3 regions of the Vibrio sp. NH-UV-68 genome follow, and region 2 is predicted to be linked to each of the others. Evidence: riboswitches for the same ligand, from Rfam matches in the RefSeq annotation. Region 2 holds a riboswitch; each other region holds the start of a gene.
The links. A riboswitch is a leader RNA that binds a small molecule or an ion and turns the genes downstream of it on or off. The one in region 2 is predicted to bind thiamine pyrophosphate.
Positions count from the first base shown of each region.

Region 1: it holds a riboswitch for thiamine pyrophosphate, as region 2 does, so the genes downstream of both, thiD (bifunctional hydroxymethylpyrimidine kinase/phosphomethylpyrimidine kinase) here and thiB (thiamine ABC transporter substrate binding subunit) in region 2, are expected to answer to the same signal.
Region 3: it holds a riboswitch for thiamine pyrophosphate, as region 2 does, so the genes downstream of both, thiC (phosphomethylpyrimidine synthase ThiC) here and thiB (thiamine ABC transporter substrate binding subunit) in region 2, are expected to answer to the same signal.

Region 1 is NZ_CP134976.1:219,163-224,655, forward strand. It holds gene ViNHUV68_RS15455 (phosphatase PAP2 family protein) at 1-730, opposite strand, end outside; gene ViNHUV68_RS15460 (sensor domain-containing diguanylate cyclase) at 863-1,813, opposite strand; gene thiD (bifunctional hydroxymethylpyrimidine kinase/phosphomethylpyrimidine kinase) at 1,948-2,778, opposite strand; TPP riboswitch at 2,872-2,970, opposite strand; gene ViNHUV68_RS15470 (LysR family transcriptional regulator) at 3,103-3,993, shown strand; gene ViNHUV68_RS15475 (hypothetical protein) at 4,053-4,205, opposite strand; gene ViNHUV68_RS15480 (alkaline phosphatase PhoX) at 4,596-5,493, opposite strand, start outside.
Region 2 is NZ_CP134975.1:2,792,345-2,797,837, forward strand. It holds gene thiQ (thiamine ABC transporter ATP-binding protein) at 1-140, opposite strand, end outside; gene thiP (thiamine/thiamine pyrophosphate ABC transporter permease ThiP) at 124-1,728, opposite strand; gene thiB (thiamine ABC transporter substrate binding subunit) at 1,738-2,745, opposite strand; TPP riboswitch at 2,794-2,915, opposite strand; gene ViNHUV68_RS12730 (flavin prenyltransferase UbiX) at 2,975-3,604, opposite strand; gene mpl (UDP-N-acetylmuramate:L-alanyl-gamma-D-glutamyl-meso-diaminopimelate ligase) at 3,616-4,968, opposite strand; gene fbp (class 1 fructose-bisphosphatase) at 5,281-5,493, shown strand, end outside.
Region 3 is NZ_CP134975.1:3,102,895-3,108,387, forward strand. It holds gene ViNHUV68_RS14260 (thiamine phosphate synthase) at 1-431, opposite strand, end outside; gene thiC (phosphomethylpyrimidine synthase ThiC) at 431-2,371, opposite strand; TPP riboswitch at 2,497-2,595, opposite strand; gene crcB (fluoride efflux transporter CrcB) at 2,664-3,047, opposite strand; tRNA gene ViNHUV68_RS14275 (tRNA-Trp) at 3,647-3,723, opposite strand; tRNA gene ViNHUV68_RS14280 (tRNA-Asp) at 3,779-3,855, opposite strand; rRNA gene rrf (5S ribosomal RNA) at 3,938-4,054, opposite strand; rRNA gene ViNHUV68_RS14290 (23S ribosomal RNA) at 4,143-5,493, opposite strand, start outside.

The DNA.
Region 1 (5,493 bases), on a different replicon from region 2:
ACGCAGACAAAGTGAACCATCGCTCAATCAGTCGATGTATGTTAGGCATCAGCAGATAAACTAAGCCAACAAATAGAATCGACCCGACCAGATCTATCGGACGGTGCATCCCGAGCCATAGACGGCTGTATGCGACCATTATCGCCCAAGCACCCAACCCAATCACCAGTGCATAGCGCTTGTACTCAATAAACACGCCACCAAAAAATGCCAAGCAAATCGCGGCGAAAATGGTATGTCCAGATGGGAATGAATAGTCTTTTTCACCCTGCCAGTGCTTGGTTCTCCAAGGTGATACTTGTTTTGAAACCTGTTCAATAACGTGCGTTTGCTGAGCATCATTTAATTTATAGAAATGTTCAGCTTGAGGAATGAATAACTGATGGACAAGAAGAGCGGTGTAAGGACGCGGGCTTTCCGTCATAGGCTTTAAACCGGTTTTAGCCACAAAACCAATCACAAGCAAAATACTGAGGTGAACCAAAAGTGCGATCAATCGAGAACGGCTACCGACCAAATACCAAGTGATGGCGACTAGCAACGTCAGGGTGATGAGAAAACCATTGGCCCCTGCGGAATCCGTTATAAGGGTAAAAGCCATACCTGAAAACGGACTCACATCGCTCAATAAATCGATGTGACTGACCAACGCAGACATTGGCGCGACCAACAATAAAAACGTAACCAGCAACAGTAAACCTGCGCGTTTGTTTTGAATAACAGCTTTCACTATACACCACACAACTAACCCCACCCACCATGTAGGCATATTAGCTGAAGGTGTCGACAAAATTCATCAACCTAATGTCAATTTGACGACAAGTTAATGACTAATCTTTCTGGGATTACATTAGCAAAACGGTCAATGTTTAGACTTAAACATCCGTTGATCAGCCATCTCCAATAACACTTCAAGATTCATATCACTCTTTTCTTTCGCCGATGCCACACCAACGCTAAATTCGAGTTTGTAGGGGTTCTTCTGGTCTTGATTAAAGGCATCAAGCGCCTCATTAAAACGGCGGATGGCCACATTCGCAACCTTTTCACTTGCACCAGACATCAAAACTACAAATTCGTCACCACCAATCCGCGCAATAACATCCGAGTCTCGAAATGATGAGGTAAGCAGCCGAGTAAAATCGACCAACGCCTGATCACCTGCGGCATGACCGAGTGTGTCATTAACTTGCTTAAAGTTATCTAAGTCGAAAAATGCCAACGAGACCGCTAACCCACCAACCAAACAGTGTTCCATCGCCTTGGGGGCGAGCAAATCGAAACCTCTGCGATTAGAAATGTGAGTCAGTGTATCGGTTGTTGCCGTTAAGCTGGCAGAAAGCTCGTTTTCAGCTATTTTGGCTAAATCAATCAGATCAATAATTTGCTCTTGGCTAAGCTGACGCGGTTTGGTATCGAAGATACACAAGGTGCCAAGCTGATAGCCGTTTTGATACATCAGCGGGACCCCAGCGTAAAATTGCACACCGAACTCCCCCGTTACCAATGGATTGTCGCAAAACCGTGTATCCTTGAGAGTATTAGGAACAATCAGCGGCTCATTACCCAAAATGGCATGGCCACAGAATGAAACTTCTCGTGAGGTCTCTTTGACATCTATCCCATCACAAGATTTAAACCACTGCCTGTCACTATCAATCAAACTCACGACAGCAACAGGCACATCAAAAAAACGTCTCGCCAAGCGCGTCAATCGATCAAAACGTTCTTCTGGTTTCGTATCTAGAATATTGAGTCGTTTCAGCGCCTCTACTCTTTGCGCTTCATTATGTGGCTTTTGTGGCCCCTGCATTCAATTGATCTCTTAAGACTTTATGGTTAGATACTAGCACCTAAAAGAGTATATGTTGAGATAGGACAACGATTATTCCACTATTAATAGCAAGGTCAAACTCGGAATACATTTGTAAAGACAACGTATTTGGCTTAACGCACATGAGAATGCCCCGTAAAAAAGTGATGCACAGGACCATGTCCCCGGCCAACGTCAAGCTCATCAGCATGAGTTAACGCTTGAGTCAGATATTGCTTTGCTAAACAGACGGCTTTATGCAATCGATGCCCCTGGGCCAGATAGGACGCGATGGCAGCGGAGAGCGTGCAACCTGTGCCATGGGTATTGATGGTCACTACCCGTTGAGATCGGATCAACTCACTGTGATGATTGGTCACAAGTAAATCATTACTATCGGAGGTTTGATCTAAGTGTCCTCCCTTAAGTAGCACCGCTCGGGCCTGAAGGGCGCGAAGTGGCTCTATTAGCGCCCCCATTTGGTCTTCATTGGTTGGCGTGTTAGCCCCGATCAATGCTGCCGCTTCAGGTAGATTCGGCATAATTAAGTCTGCGAGCGGTATCAGCTCGTTTTTTAAACTCTCAATGGCGCTGCGCTGCAATAGCAGATCACCACTGGTGGCAACCATAACAGGATCAACCACCAGCCATTGAGGCTGATACTGACGAATTTTTTTTGCAACAACGCGGATGATATCAGCATCGGCCAGCATACCCACTTTCACCGCAGTAACCTGTAAATCAGAAAATACCGCATCAAGTTGACTCGCAACATGCTCAGTGGGCACGGGATGAATAGCGCTCACACCCTGAGTATTTTGTGAGGTAATGGCGGTGATCACCGAGCAAGCATAGCTGCCGGTGGCTGAAATGGCTTTGATATCAGCTTGAATTCCAGCGCCGCCTCCACTGTCTGAACCAGCAATGGTTAATACAATAGGTGGCGTGTCTTGTAAATGCGGCATATAAGCTCCTACAACAAGACGTAGGAACCCTTGCTTGATGACCGAGAAATTTGATCTCTCCGGTATTAAGTAAGGCCATCGAACCCAAAGAAAGGCACGATGAAAATAGTTCCCTACGTCAGTGCTAACTGAATCAGGTTCAACGGGTCTCGATTACGATCTCAGCCCAAATAGGCTCCCCGACTATGAACGCAAACAGTAACAGCAATTTGGATTGATGGGTAGAGCAAAATTGCTTGTCGCACAGTAGCATAAACACCACTACCTAAAATTTTAGTTATCACTTAAACTATCTAAGATAATTTTTCGTTATAGGTATGCAGTATGCTTAATCCGACCTGGCTGAAAACCTTTGTGACTTTAATCGATACGGGGCACTTTACTAAAACCGCCGATAAACTGTTTATGACTCAGCCTGGAGTCAGTCAGCACATTAAAAAGCTTGAGGAAACATGTGGTCATCCTCTCATTGAGCGTCACAACAAAAGTTTTGAAATTACCGAAGCGGGAAAAATCGTCTATCAATACGCAACCGAACTTGAGTCACAACAGCAGCAAATGCTGATGTCACTCAATCAAGATGACCCTTGCGCGGGCAGTATTACTCTTTCGTGCTCTGGGTCGCTGGCACTGTTGCTTTATCCACACCTGCTCGATTTACAATGTAAATGTCCACTGCTCATTACCCACTTAGAAGCCGCGCCACATCACAAGATACTGGCCGATGTCATTAACGGTGATATTGATTCGGGGATAGTCACACGTGAACCCTCCGATCCGAGAGTCGATTCGCAACGCATTGGTCAAGAGCCGCTGTGCCTGATGTTACCTAAACAGTACGCCACAGACTCTCTAACGGAAGAGACACTAAAGCAGATAGGCTTGATTCGCCACCCAGACGCCGAGCACTACTTATCACTGTTTTTTTCTCGTTGTGGTGAACAGGCGCTTGAAACCATCAACATTAACCTATTGCCGATCAAGGGCTACATTAACCAATTGAGCCAAATTTTACTTCCGGTCGCCAAAGGTCACGGCTTTACGGTACTGCCGCGAAGTGCATTTGAAACCTTTGCCGAGAAAGACTCTATCGCGCTTTACCAGCCAAATATTGAGGTTGTCGAAACGCTGTATTTATTAACTAAACGCCACCGCAAGCTGCCTGCACGCTTTGAAACCGTCAAACAGGTGATTACTCAACAGTTGAATCAATAATACTTTCGCGATCAAAAAAGGAGCCTTCTCAGCTCCTTTTTCGTTAACAGTACTGTTATTTATGCTTCAAGGACGCCTTCACCTGACATCTCAGAGATAAGCAGTAGATCTGCTTCATCCAACTTCATGCCAAAGACAGGGAGGCCATGCTGTGCAACCCAGCAACACATAAATACGAAGAAAGCTAACACGATTATACCTAGTGACACCATAATCAATCTCCTTCTGGGTTATCAAATAATGTATCGATAACTCGCAGGTGAGAGCATTGAGAATGATAAAGCAAAAGGCCGTTGAAAATACGTGTTCTTATACGTTGTTCGATGCACGATTAACGAATTGCTCGTTAGGATGTGTGTGTCAATTGCGCTTAATAGGTTCGTATTCACTCTGGGAGTTTACTTGGTTCTCTACACCTTTGAAGTTATTTGGATACCTTATTAATATAGTGACAGCGTTTAGACGACGCAACCATCTAGCGTAGTTAATCGATAAAAGATCACAAAATTTATGCGAGTTAACGCATAACAAAGCAATGTTTTGTTGTGAAACGCAAAAAATGGGGCACAAGGCCCCACTCATCAAACTATTACCTCATGATACTAAGCACCAATTACGCCACCATCTTGACGAGTGATCGCCATAATCGTCGAACGAGGTTTGCTGTCACCGCCTGCTGGGAAGTGCGAAGGGGCACCTTTTTCTCCTGGGTGCTGCACACCAACAAACATCGTTTTGTAATCGGGTGAGAAGGTTAAACCCGTGATTTCACACGCTATCGGCCCGGTTAGAAAACGGCGAACCTCTCCCGTCATCGGATCACCACATAGCATTTGGTTGTTTCCTTGACCGGCAAAGTCGCCCTTATTCGAGTAATTACCATCGGTTTGAATCCATAAGCGACCCGCTTTATCAAAGCCAATGCCATCAGGACTGTTAAACATATTGTTTTGATTAATATTGTCACTACCAGCGTACAAACTGCCTTGGTGAACCTGTGGGTTTCCTGCAATTAGGTAGAGATCCCAATCAAAACTATCTTTGCTGTGATCGCCATTGCTTGGTAGCCAACGTACTATTTGCCCGTAGTGGTTCTCTTTACGCGGGTTTGGGCCACCAACCGGCTGTCCCTCTTTGACACCACGGTGTTTATTGTTGGTCAGAGTACAAAATACATGCTGGTTATCGGGATGAACGGCGACCCATTCTGGACGATCCATGGTGGTTGCTCCCACCTGAGTCGCCGCACGACGAGCAAAGATCATCACCTCAGCTTGGCTGTTAAAGCCGTTCTCTTTGGTTAGGCCATTTTTGCCATAAGTGAGTTCCAACCATTGGCCTTGTCCCTTAAGCTCGTTGTCATCTATTTCAAATTTGGCAACGTAAAGGGTTCCCTCTTCTAACAAACGCCGATTTGCAGCGTCATCACTCGGCTTGTATTTGCCTTTCGAGACAAACTTATACAAATGCTCTCCACGCTCGTCGTCACCCAGATAGACC
Region 2 (5,493 bases):
CCTGCCACTAGCGCCAGTAAGGTGGATTTACCGGCACCACTAGGCCCCATCAGAGCAACAATCGAACCTTGGGCGATGGTGACATCAAAATGGAATAGCTCATCATGATAATAATAATCGACCTTATTGAGACTTAACATACTTGACCTTATCGTTGGCGTTAAACAACACTTCGAGTAGCGAAAAACAACCGACGCTGAGCAGTAACAGGGTTAGCGATACCACTGCGGCAGCTTCCATCTGATAACTGCCAAGCAGTTGAAACAGATACAGTGGCAGAGTTCGGAACTCTTGGCTGCCAAACAGTGCAATCGCACTCAGGTCGCCAATCGCCAACATAAAGCTGATAGCAAAGGCATGGGCAAACGGCTTTTTCAATGCTCGCCACTCAACCACTTTAAAACGCTGCCAACCTTTAAGGCCTAAACTCGCGCATAAGTACTGATAATGTTGCTCTATATGTAACATAGGTTGAGCAAGGGTTTTTATCACATATGGCAAGCCCATTAACGCATTGACCGCAACGACCACAACAAACGCTAGACTGAACACATCGGTTACCGTGCGCAGCAGCAAAAAGAGCCCAGTAGAGACCACCAACCCTGGCGTAACCAATATGATCGTTGCCATTAACTCAATATGATCAGCACTTTTATGCCGTCGATTGAGTCTTAAACGGCGACTGGTTAACAAAATCGCATAACCACTGACGACCGCAATCACACTAGCCAACGTCGCCACTTTCAATGAAGCCAGTAATGCCGACCAAAAACGACTGTCCACAAACACGGTCAGCGCTTTGCTATTGAAACCACTGAGTACCACCATCAATAGCGGGGGTAACACCAATAACATCGCCAAACCGATCCAGCTCCAGTCCCAGCATTTCATGTAGCCACTGTCTCTCACTAACCGGATGTTCTTTGCTTGCGAGCCCACCGCTGTCGCCATCGGTTTGGCTAAGCGCTGAATCGTTAACGCCATGATCGCGCACAACAGCATTTGCCACAGCGCCAATAACGCCCCTGTTTGGAGATCAAAATCAAACTTAATCGCTTGATAAATGGCCAGCTCTATCGTGGTCGATTTGGGGCCGCCGCCTAATGCCATTACGGTGGCAAAACTGGTGAAACACAACATAAACACCAAGCCACAAACATGCGGAAGCTGCTGACGCAGTCTCGGCCACTCTACCCAACGGAATTTTTGCCACGCGCTCATGCCAAGGTGCGCGCACAACTTATGTTGTTCAAGGGGAATCGTATCTAAGGCTTGCAGTAACAGTCGCGTCGCATACGGCAAGTTAAAAAAAACATGCGCGAGCAAAATACCGTTGAGGCCGTAGATAGAAAATGGCAGCGCTATGTCGAGGCTATTCAGCCATGAAGCGAGCAAGCCACTGTTACCATAAATAGCCAGCAGACCAAAAACACCGACCAACACTGGCAGCACTAACGTAGTCGCAAACAGTTTAAGCAGCAGTGACTTGCCGAAAAACGCTCGCCTCGACAGTGCGTGAGCAACGGGAATCGCGAGCCCTACGCTAAGTAGTGTCGAAACAAAAGATTGGTAGAAACTAAACTTGGTGACGTGGCGGTAATAGGGATCGTTCCAGACACTCATCACATCAAGCGTTGGCGCTTGTATTAGTAGAGCAGCGAATGCGGATACAACAAAGGCCGCGATAATCATCGCGACCCATAAACCGACTTTAGGAATGGTATACAAAAGACACCTTTAGAAAGTCAGTGCGTTTTGCCATTCGCGAATCCAAGCTTTGCGGTTTTGCGCCACCTCATCCGCCGAGAAAGCAAGTGATTTGCTAGGCACAGTCAGAGTATCAAATCCTTGTGGCAATTTAACGTCGGTAACAGGGTACATCCAGTTGCCAGTTGGCATCGCCGATTGGAAGGCATCACTGAGAATAAACGCCATAAACTGATCGGCCAGTTTGTCATTTTGAGTACTTTTCACCTTGGCCGCGACCTCTACCTGAGTGTAGTGACCTTCGGCAAAGTTAGCCGCTGCAAACTTTGCGTCATTCTCTGCAATCAAATGATAAGCGGGCGATGTGGTGTAAGACAAAACCAAATCCGACTCACCAGCAAGGAACATTGAGTAGGCTTCTGACCAACCTTTGGTGACAGTCACCGTCTTGTTGGCTAACTCTTGCCAAGCTTGCGGCGCGGCCTCACCGTAAACCGATTTAATCCACAACATAAGCCCTTGTCCAGGCGTTGAGGTGCGCGGATCTTGGTAGATCACTTTCAAATCGTCACGAGACTCAATCAACTGTTTAAGGCTGGTTGGTGGGTTAGCCAGTTTCTCTTTGTTGTATACAAAAGCAAAATAGCCAAAGTCGTAAGGTACGAACGTTTGGTCATCCCACCCATTAGGCAGCGTCACCGTACTGGTATCGACGGTATGTGTCGTTAGTAGCCCGGTTTGTTTCGCTTCTGCCATCAGGTTGTTATCTAGGCCCAACACGATATCGGCTTTACTGTTACTGCCTTCCAAACGTAAACGATTAAGAATCGAGACGCCATCATCGAGCGCGACAAAGTTAACGTCACAACCACATTGCGCTTCAAACGCTTTTTCAATCGTCGGACCTGGGCCCCACTCTGCGGCAAACGAGTCATAGGTGTACACCGTTAAGGTGTCATTCGCCGCTTGGGCGGAAAAAGAGGTGATCAATGCAACGGCAAGGCTGCTGATAGAAATAGGGGTTAGAGTGTAGTTCACTGCTCGCGCTCTCCTTGTGTGAGCGGCACAGGCTTGAGGGACAGTAACTTGGTGTCCATACTCAATTCCTACGCCAGCATTATCTGGTTCAGGTACACGGGTCCCAAGCAAAGCCTGATCTCAGCCACCAGCCAATAAAGATTGACTCGGTAGCTCCCCGATGAGTTACGCTCAGATTGTAATAGTTATCAGACTCAATAGCCATCCCCTAATAGTTGGAGGTGCAGCTTTAAATATGACGGGGATCATAGCCCCAACGTGGAACGAGCCCTTGCTCAATACCCAAGTGATCGAGAATGCGCGCCACCATAAAGTCAACTAAATCGTCAATCGACGTTGGCTGATGATAAAAACCTGGCGCAGCTGGCATAATAGTGACGCCAAGCTGCGACAGCTTATGCATATTCTCGAGGTGGAGGGTTGAAAATGGTGTCTCACGTACGACCAACAGCAGCTGGCCACGCTCTTTGATCACCACATCGGCGGCACGCTCAATAAGGTTGTCCGACATACCGTGAGCAATCGCAGCGACACTGCCTGCCGAACAAGGACAAACCACCATCTGCTTTGGTGCCGCCGAGCCCGAGGCAACCGGAGAGAACCAATCATCTTTACCACACACCACCAGTTTGTCTGGCGCGCAATTAAGCTGTTTTACTAGCGCTTGCTGCGCAGCTTGTGGGTTAGCTGGCAACTTTAGCTCTTGCTCAGTCGCCAACACCACGCGCGCGGCTGAAGAAATCAGCAGATAAACTTGATAATCGGCGGCGAGCAAACACTCTAGCAAACGCAGACCGTAAGGAGCGCCGGATGCGCCAGTAAAAGCTAAGGTGATGGCTTTAGGTTTGTTGTTACTCATAGTTACTCGGTTCAGTTGGCGAGTTTCGCCAATAATTTGCTGTGAATACCTTCGAAGCCGCCATTACTCATCACCAACACTTTATCACCCGGTTGCGCACTGGCAACAATGTCGGCCACCAGTTGATCAATGTCATGCGCAACTTGGGCGGGTTGATAACACTGCTCAGCAACATCGGCAACAGACCAATCGATATTATTCGGTTGATAGAGAAACACGCGATCAGCTTTGGCCAATGACGCGGCTAACGTATCTTTGTGCACACCACGTTTCATGGTTGCACTGCGCGGTTCAAGTACCGCGATAATTTTATCCTTGCCGACCTTGTTACGTAAACCACCTAAAGTCAGTTCAATCGCAGTGGGGTGATGAGCAAAATCATCATAAACGGTCACACCGTTAACCTGCCCTTTTAACTCTAGTCGGCGCTTGGTATTAATAAAGCTTGCCAGCGATTGACAGGCGAGGTCGGGGGTAACGCCAACATGGCGCGCCGCTGCAATCGCCATCAAAGCATTATCGACATTGTGATCGCCGACTAAATCCCAACCGACTTGACCCACTTTTTTGCCCTGGAACAAAACATCAAATTTAGATCCATCACGCTCAAGCTTTTCAGCCTGCCAATCACCGCCTAAACCACTGAATTCGGTTTCGCTCCAGCAACCACGAGCTAAAACATCGCTAAGCGCCTGATCTTGCTTGGGAGCGAGAATACGACCATTACTTGGTACAGTGCGAACTAAATGATGGAACTGACGCTTAATGGCTTCAAGATCATCAAAAATATCGGCATGATCGAACTCAAGATTATTCATCACCAAGGTACGAGGGTGATAATGAACAAACTTAGAACGCTTATCGAAAAAAGCGCTGTCATATTCATCGGCTTCGACCACAAAAAACATACTCTCGCCCAAACGTGCCGAGACTCCGAAGTTACCCAACACGCCACCAACAAGAAATCCAGGTTGATAACCACACGCCTCGAGGATCCACGCCAGCATACTTGATGTGGTGGTTTTACCATGTGTCCCTGATACGGCAAGCACCCAACGATCATGGAGTAAAAACTCCTGCAGCCACTGTGGGCCTGAGGTATAGCGCAAATTGGTATTAAGCACATGCTCTACGCACGGATTACCGCGGCTCATGGCATTACCGATCACCACTAGGTCAGGCGCAGGATCAAGCTGTGAAGGATCAAAGCCTTCTATTATTTCAATACCTTGTGACTCTAGTAGTGTGCTCATCGGCGGATAAACGTTGGCATCACTACCCGTCACTTTATGCCCCAGTTGACGAGCTAACACCGCTGCGCCACCCATAAATGTGCCGCAAATCCCCAAGATATGAATATGCATAACCGACCCTGTTTTAGGCGAAAAATAATCCGCTCATTATGGCGGCAAAGCGCTAAAAAGCGAACTACTTTGACTATCGATTATCATGATAGTCAAATCACTTGGTTACTCTTCAGCCACAAGTCACTACTAGGCAAACAAAATGTAAGTTGTTCTTTAGTCGACAAATAAATTGAGATCTCAAACAGTTAGTTCATTACCAATAAAAAGATCTTACTTTTACACTTAGGCTTGGGTAGTCATTCACGATCCGCAGAGATCTGTCCACCCAATCCCCCTATCATTGAGCGACTTTTTTTAAAGGAAAAATCCATGTCTGGAATGCGCACCCTTGGCGAGTTCATTGTTGAAAAACAAGCGGACTTCCCCCACGCTAGCGGTGATCTATCATCCCTACTCTCTTCAATCCGTCTTGCTGCTAAGATTGTTAACCGTGAAATCAACGCGGCTGGTCTTGGTGACATTACTGGCGCTGTCGGTACGGCGAACGTACAAGGCGAAGATCAACAGAAACTTGATGTCTAC
Region 3 (5,493 bases), 310 kb from region 2:
AGAGCAAACAGGGTCGTAACCCAAGCCAAGTGATGAGTATTGTTCGCTTCATTAACTGAATCAAAAGATAGAGCTCGAGTTTCATTAGTTAATGGATGATGCCAGATATCTAGGTAACGGTTACCGTCTCGAACAGCTAAACACACTGTGTTTATCGCTTGCTCGGAGCAATGCGACAACGGAATAGTACTGTTATAGCTAAGGACGTAAGAGGATAAATAGTCTTGGCTTTCACAAGGAGCCAAATCTGTATACAGATCTGCCACCAAACCAATAGTGCCATTGTGCTTAGCGACTAAAATGGTATGAGTTGGACTTACGCCCAACTCAATACCATCGACTATAAATCCTTGTTGATTCGCTCGTAATAAGCATTGCTGAACAATACCTGTAAGCTCGATACAATCAGCAGGAATAAGGATTTTAGTCATCACTCCTCCACTTGAGCCGTCACAGCTGGGTGATATAGTTCTGAACCCGTAGCGAGAAATTCTTGTGATTTCTGACGCATACCTTCAAGCGGGTCATCCAACATCTTGATAGATACAGCATGGTCTGCAGCAACTTGCTCAGTATCTTTGGCGTACTCTCGCACCTCTTGTGATATTTTCATCGAGCAAAACTTGGGACCACACATTGAGCAGAAATGAGCGACCTTACCTGACTCCTGTGGCAAGGTCTCATCATGGAAAGCTCGCGCAGTTTCAGGGTCAAGGGCAAGGTTAAACTGGTCTTCCCACCTAAATTCAAAGCGAGCTTTAGACAGTGCATTATCACGCACTTGTGAACCAGGATGGCCCTTGGCTAAGTCAGCGGCATGTGCTGCAAGCTTATAAGTAATCAAACCGGTCTTTACATCTTCTTTGTTCGGTAGCCCCAAGTGCTCTTTAGGTGTGACATAACAAAGCATCGCACAACCGTACCAACCGATCATTGCAGCGCCGATCCCGGAAGTAATGTGGTCATAACCAGGAGCGATATCAGTGGTCAAAGGACCAAGGGTATAGAAAGGCGCTTCATGACAATGCTCAAGTTGCACCTCCATATTCTCTTTGATCATATGCATAGGTACATGGCCAGGGCCTTCAATGATGACCTGTACATCGTATTCCCAAGCGATCTTAGTCAATTCACCTAAAGTACGTAACTCTGCAAACTGCGCTTCATCGTTAGCATCGGCAACTGAACCCGGACGCAGTCCATCACCGAGAGAAAGTGCTACATCGTACTTAGCACAGATTTCGCAAATTTCACGGAAGTTAGTATATAGGAAACTTTCCTGATGATGGGCCAAACACCATTTAGCGATGATTGAACCACCGCGAGAAACGATGCCAGTGACACGTTTCGCCGTCATTGGCACATAACGTAACAATAACCCTGCGTGAATAGTAAAGTAATCTACCCCTTGCTCAGCTTGCTCAATCAACGTATCTCGCATCACTTGCCAATTAAGGTCCTCAGCGACACCGTTAACCTTTTCTAGTGCTTGATACATAGGAACCGTCCCAATTGGCACTGGACTGTTCCGCAGTATCCATTCTCGAGTTTCGTGAATATGACGCCCGGTCGACAAATCCATTACGGTATCGCCACCCCAACGCGTTGCCCAAACCAATTTCTCCACTTCTTCTTCAATTGACGACGATACCGACGAGTTACCAATATTGGCGTTCACTTTGACTAAGAAGTTCCGGCCAATAATCATTGGTTCGGACTCAGGGTGGTTAATATTGGAAGGAATAATTGCCCGACCTTGTGCGACTTCTTGTCGAACAAATTCAGCAGTAATGTCTTTAGGTAGGTTAGCACCAAAGCTGTGCCCTGGATGCTGTTGGTTTAATACCTCGTCGCGATATTTAGCTCGGCCCATATTTTCACGTAGCGCGATATATTCCATCTCTGGCGTGATAACACCTTTACGTGCGTAATGGAGTTGAGTGACACACTGGCCAGCCTTAGCACGTCGTATATGGGGTAGATTGCCATAGCGCAGGTCATCAAGCGTCTCGTCTTCCAACCTTTCTTTTGTGTATACAGAGCTAACATCATCAAGGATCTCAGTATCTGCTCGCTCTTCAATCCAACCCTCTCTAAGCTTAGGTAAGCCACTGTAGAGGTCGATAGAGTAATCAGGGTCTGTGTATGAACCCGAGGTATCATAAACACGTACAGGCTCGTTTGGCTCGAAGCTTGGGTTATCTTTTGTGCCACCGACTAAACTGTCAGCGAGAGTGATTTCGCGCATCGGTACACGAATATCAGCACGACTTCCTTCGACGTAGATTTTTTTTGAATTTGGGTACGGCTGTACCGATAGAGTATCAATGAATTGTTTTGCTTCCAGTCTCGCTTGCTTGCGACTCGACATAGCATTTTTCCTTATTATGAATAATTTTGGATAAAAATGCTTGGCGGAAAGATGCGACAAGAGGAATCGAAAATAGGGAAGAACCCTAAATCAATTTTGGATAGACGATCAGCATGATGCTGATGGAGATATCTTCTCTCGTTCCCTTCGCAGATACTAATCTGATCAGGTTCAACGGATCCCGAATTAACGGTCTCAGCCTTTAGGCACTCCGACAAGTGAAATCAGTATATAAAAACGGCTTGGTTAAACCAAGCCGTAAGTTCTAAAAATAGTCAGATGTGATAACTGGTTAGCTTTTGATCAAAAGTTGAAAGCCAATCCAAGCAGCAGAAATACTCAAAAAGACATTTAATAGTATGTTTAGCCCCATTTTAACAAAGGCACCTTGCTGCATAAGCAGAACATTATCCATAGAAAAAGTGGAAAATGTCGTTAGTGCGCCGAGAAAACCTAAGCCGATAATTTGCCGCCATGGCTCAGGAGCAAGGATCTCATTTTCAAATGCAGCGACCAGTAGACCCATAACAAAAGAGCCAATAACGTTAACGGCGAGCGTTCCATATGGAAAGCCCCGGCCGAATAACTGAACGCACAACTCGGAAATTAGGTAACGAGAACATGCGCCAAAAGCCCCACCCAGAGCAATAAAGCTCAATATTGAAAATTGACCCATTAGTCTCTCCTAAAAGTGATGACATGATTCTACCGATAATGAGTGAATTTTCGACAAAAAATTCAGCAATATCGTCCCATCAACAGGATTACTTTAAAAAAGTTACAGCTGTCACGTAAATCAACCTTGAACATAAAAATCATCACCCCTACTGGATATGAACCGGTACAAGTTTTGGAAAGCAGTATGACGTGATTCTGATGACAGTTTGGGGCGGAAATCCGAAAGTACCTATCTTTGTTGGCGCTAGATAACAAAAACCTCAACCGAAGCTGAGGCTTTCTACACCAAAAGGGAAATATGGCAGGGGTGGAGAGATTCGAACTCCTAACACGCGATGATTTTTGGTATTGGCGGGATCCGCTGCTCTGCCAATTGAGTATTACAGTAAACTAATCCAAACGGCAGATGTAAAAAAGCCCCAGTCTTACGACTGAGGCTTCTTAATGATGGCAGGGGTGGAGAGATTCGAACTCCCAACACGCGATGATTTTCGGTATTGGCGGGATCCGCTGCTCTGCCAATTGAGTATTACAGTAAACTAATCCAAACGGCAGATGTAAAAAAGCCCCAGTCTTACGACTGAGGCTTCTTAATGATGGCAGGGGTGGAGAGATTCGAACTCCCAACACGCGGATTTGGAATCCGCTGCTCTGCCAATTGGAGCTACACCCCTAAATTTTAAATTCTATAGATTCAAAAAAACCTCGCAAAAGCGAGGTCTTGAAATCTGGCGGAGCGGACGGGACTCGAACCCGCGACCCCCGGCGTGACAGGCCGGTATTCTAACCAACTGAACTACCGCTCCGCAATGGTTAGACACTTAAGTCTAAGTTTTGCTTCTAGATATAATCTTAATTAAAAGGCTTAAATCTAAAAACTAAATTAAAGCCTGGCGATGTCCTACTCTCACATGGGGAGACCCCACACTACCATCGGCGCTAATTCGTTTCACTTCTGAGTTCGGCATGGAAATCAGGTGGGTCCAAATCGCTATGGTCGCCAAGCAAATTCTTAAAATTCGGAAAGCTGTAAAAGTTCGTCACACATTCAATATTCTTGCTTTGAGTCCAATCAAAACCCTTTGGGTGTTGTATGGTTAAGCCTCACGGGCAATTAGTACAGGTTAGCTCAATGCCTCGCAGCACTTACACACCCTGCCTATCAACGTTCTAGTCTTGAACAACCCTTTAGGACACTTAAAGTGCCAGGGAAGACTCATCTCAGGGCTCGCTTCGCGCTTAGATGCTTTCAGCGCTTATCGATTCCGAACTTAGCTACCGGGCAATGCCACTGGCGTGACAACCCGAACACCAGAGGTTCGTCCACTCCGGTCCTCTCGTACTAGGAGCAGCCCCCTTCAATCTTCCAACGCCCACGGCAGATAGGGACCGAACTGTCTCACGACGTTCTAAACCCAGCTCGCGTACCACTTTAAATGGCGAACAGCCATACCCTTGGGACCGACTTCAGCCCCAGGATGTGATGAGCCGACATCGAGGTGCCAAACACCGCCGTCGATATGAACTCTTGGGCGGTATCAGCCTGTTATCCCCGGAGTACCTTTTATCCGTTGAGCGATGGCCCTTCCATTCAGAACCACCGGATCACTATGACCTGCTTTCGCACCTGCTCGAATTGTCATTCTCGCAGTCAAGCGGGCTTATGCCATTGCACTAACCACACGATGTCCAACCGTGTTTAGCCCACCTTCGTGCTCCTCCGTTACTCTTTGGGAGGAGACCGCCCCAGTCAAACTACCCACCAGGCACTGTCCTCACCCCAGATAATGGGGCTAAGTTAGAACATCAACACTACAAGGGTGGTATTTCAAGGTTGACTCCACCGATACTGGCGTACCGGTTTCAAAGTCTCCCACCTATCCTACACATGTAGGGTCAATGTTCAGTGCCAAGCTGTAGTAAAGGTTCACGGGGTCTTTCCGTCTAGCCGCGGGTACACTGCATCTTCACAGCGATTTCAATTTCACTGAGTCTCGGGTGGAGACAGCGTGGCCATCATTACGCCATTCGTGCAGGTCGGAACTTACCCGACAAGGAATTTCGCTACCTTAGGACCGTTATAGTTACGGCCGCCGTTTACCGGGGCTTCGATCAAGAGCTTCGACCGAAGTCTAACCCCATCAATTAACCTTCCGGCACCGGGCAGGCGTCACACCGTATACGTCATCTTACGATTTTGCACAGTGCTGTGTTTTTAATAAACAGTTGCAGCCACCTGGTATCTGCGACTCTCAATAGCTCCATCCGCAAGGGACTTCACCGTCAAGAGCGTACCTTCTCCCGAAGTTACGGTACCATTTTGCCTAGTTCCTTCACCCGAGTTCTCTCAAGCGCCTTGGTATTCTCTACCCGACCACCTGTGTCGGTTTGGGGTACGATTCCTTACAATCTGAAGCTTAGAGGCTTTTCCTGGAAGCATGGCA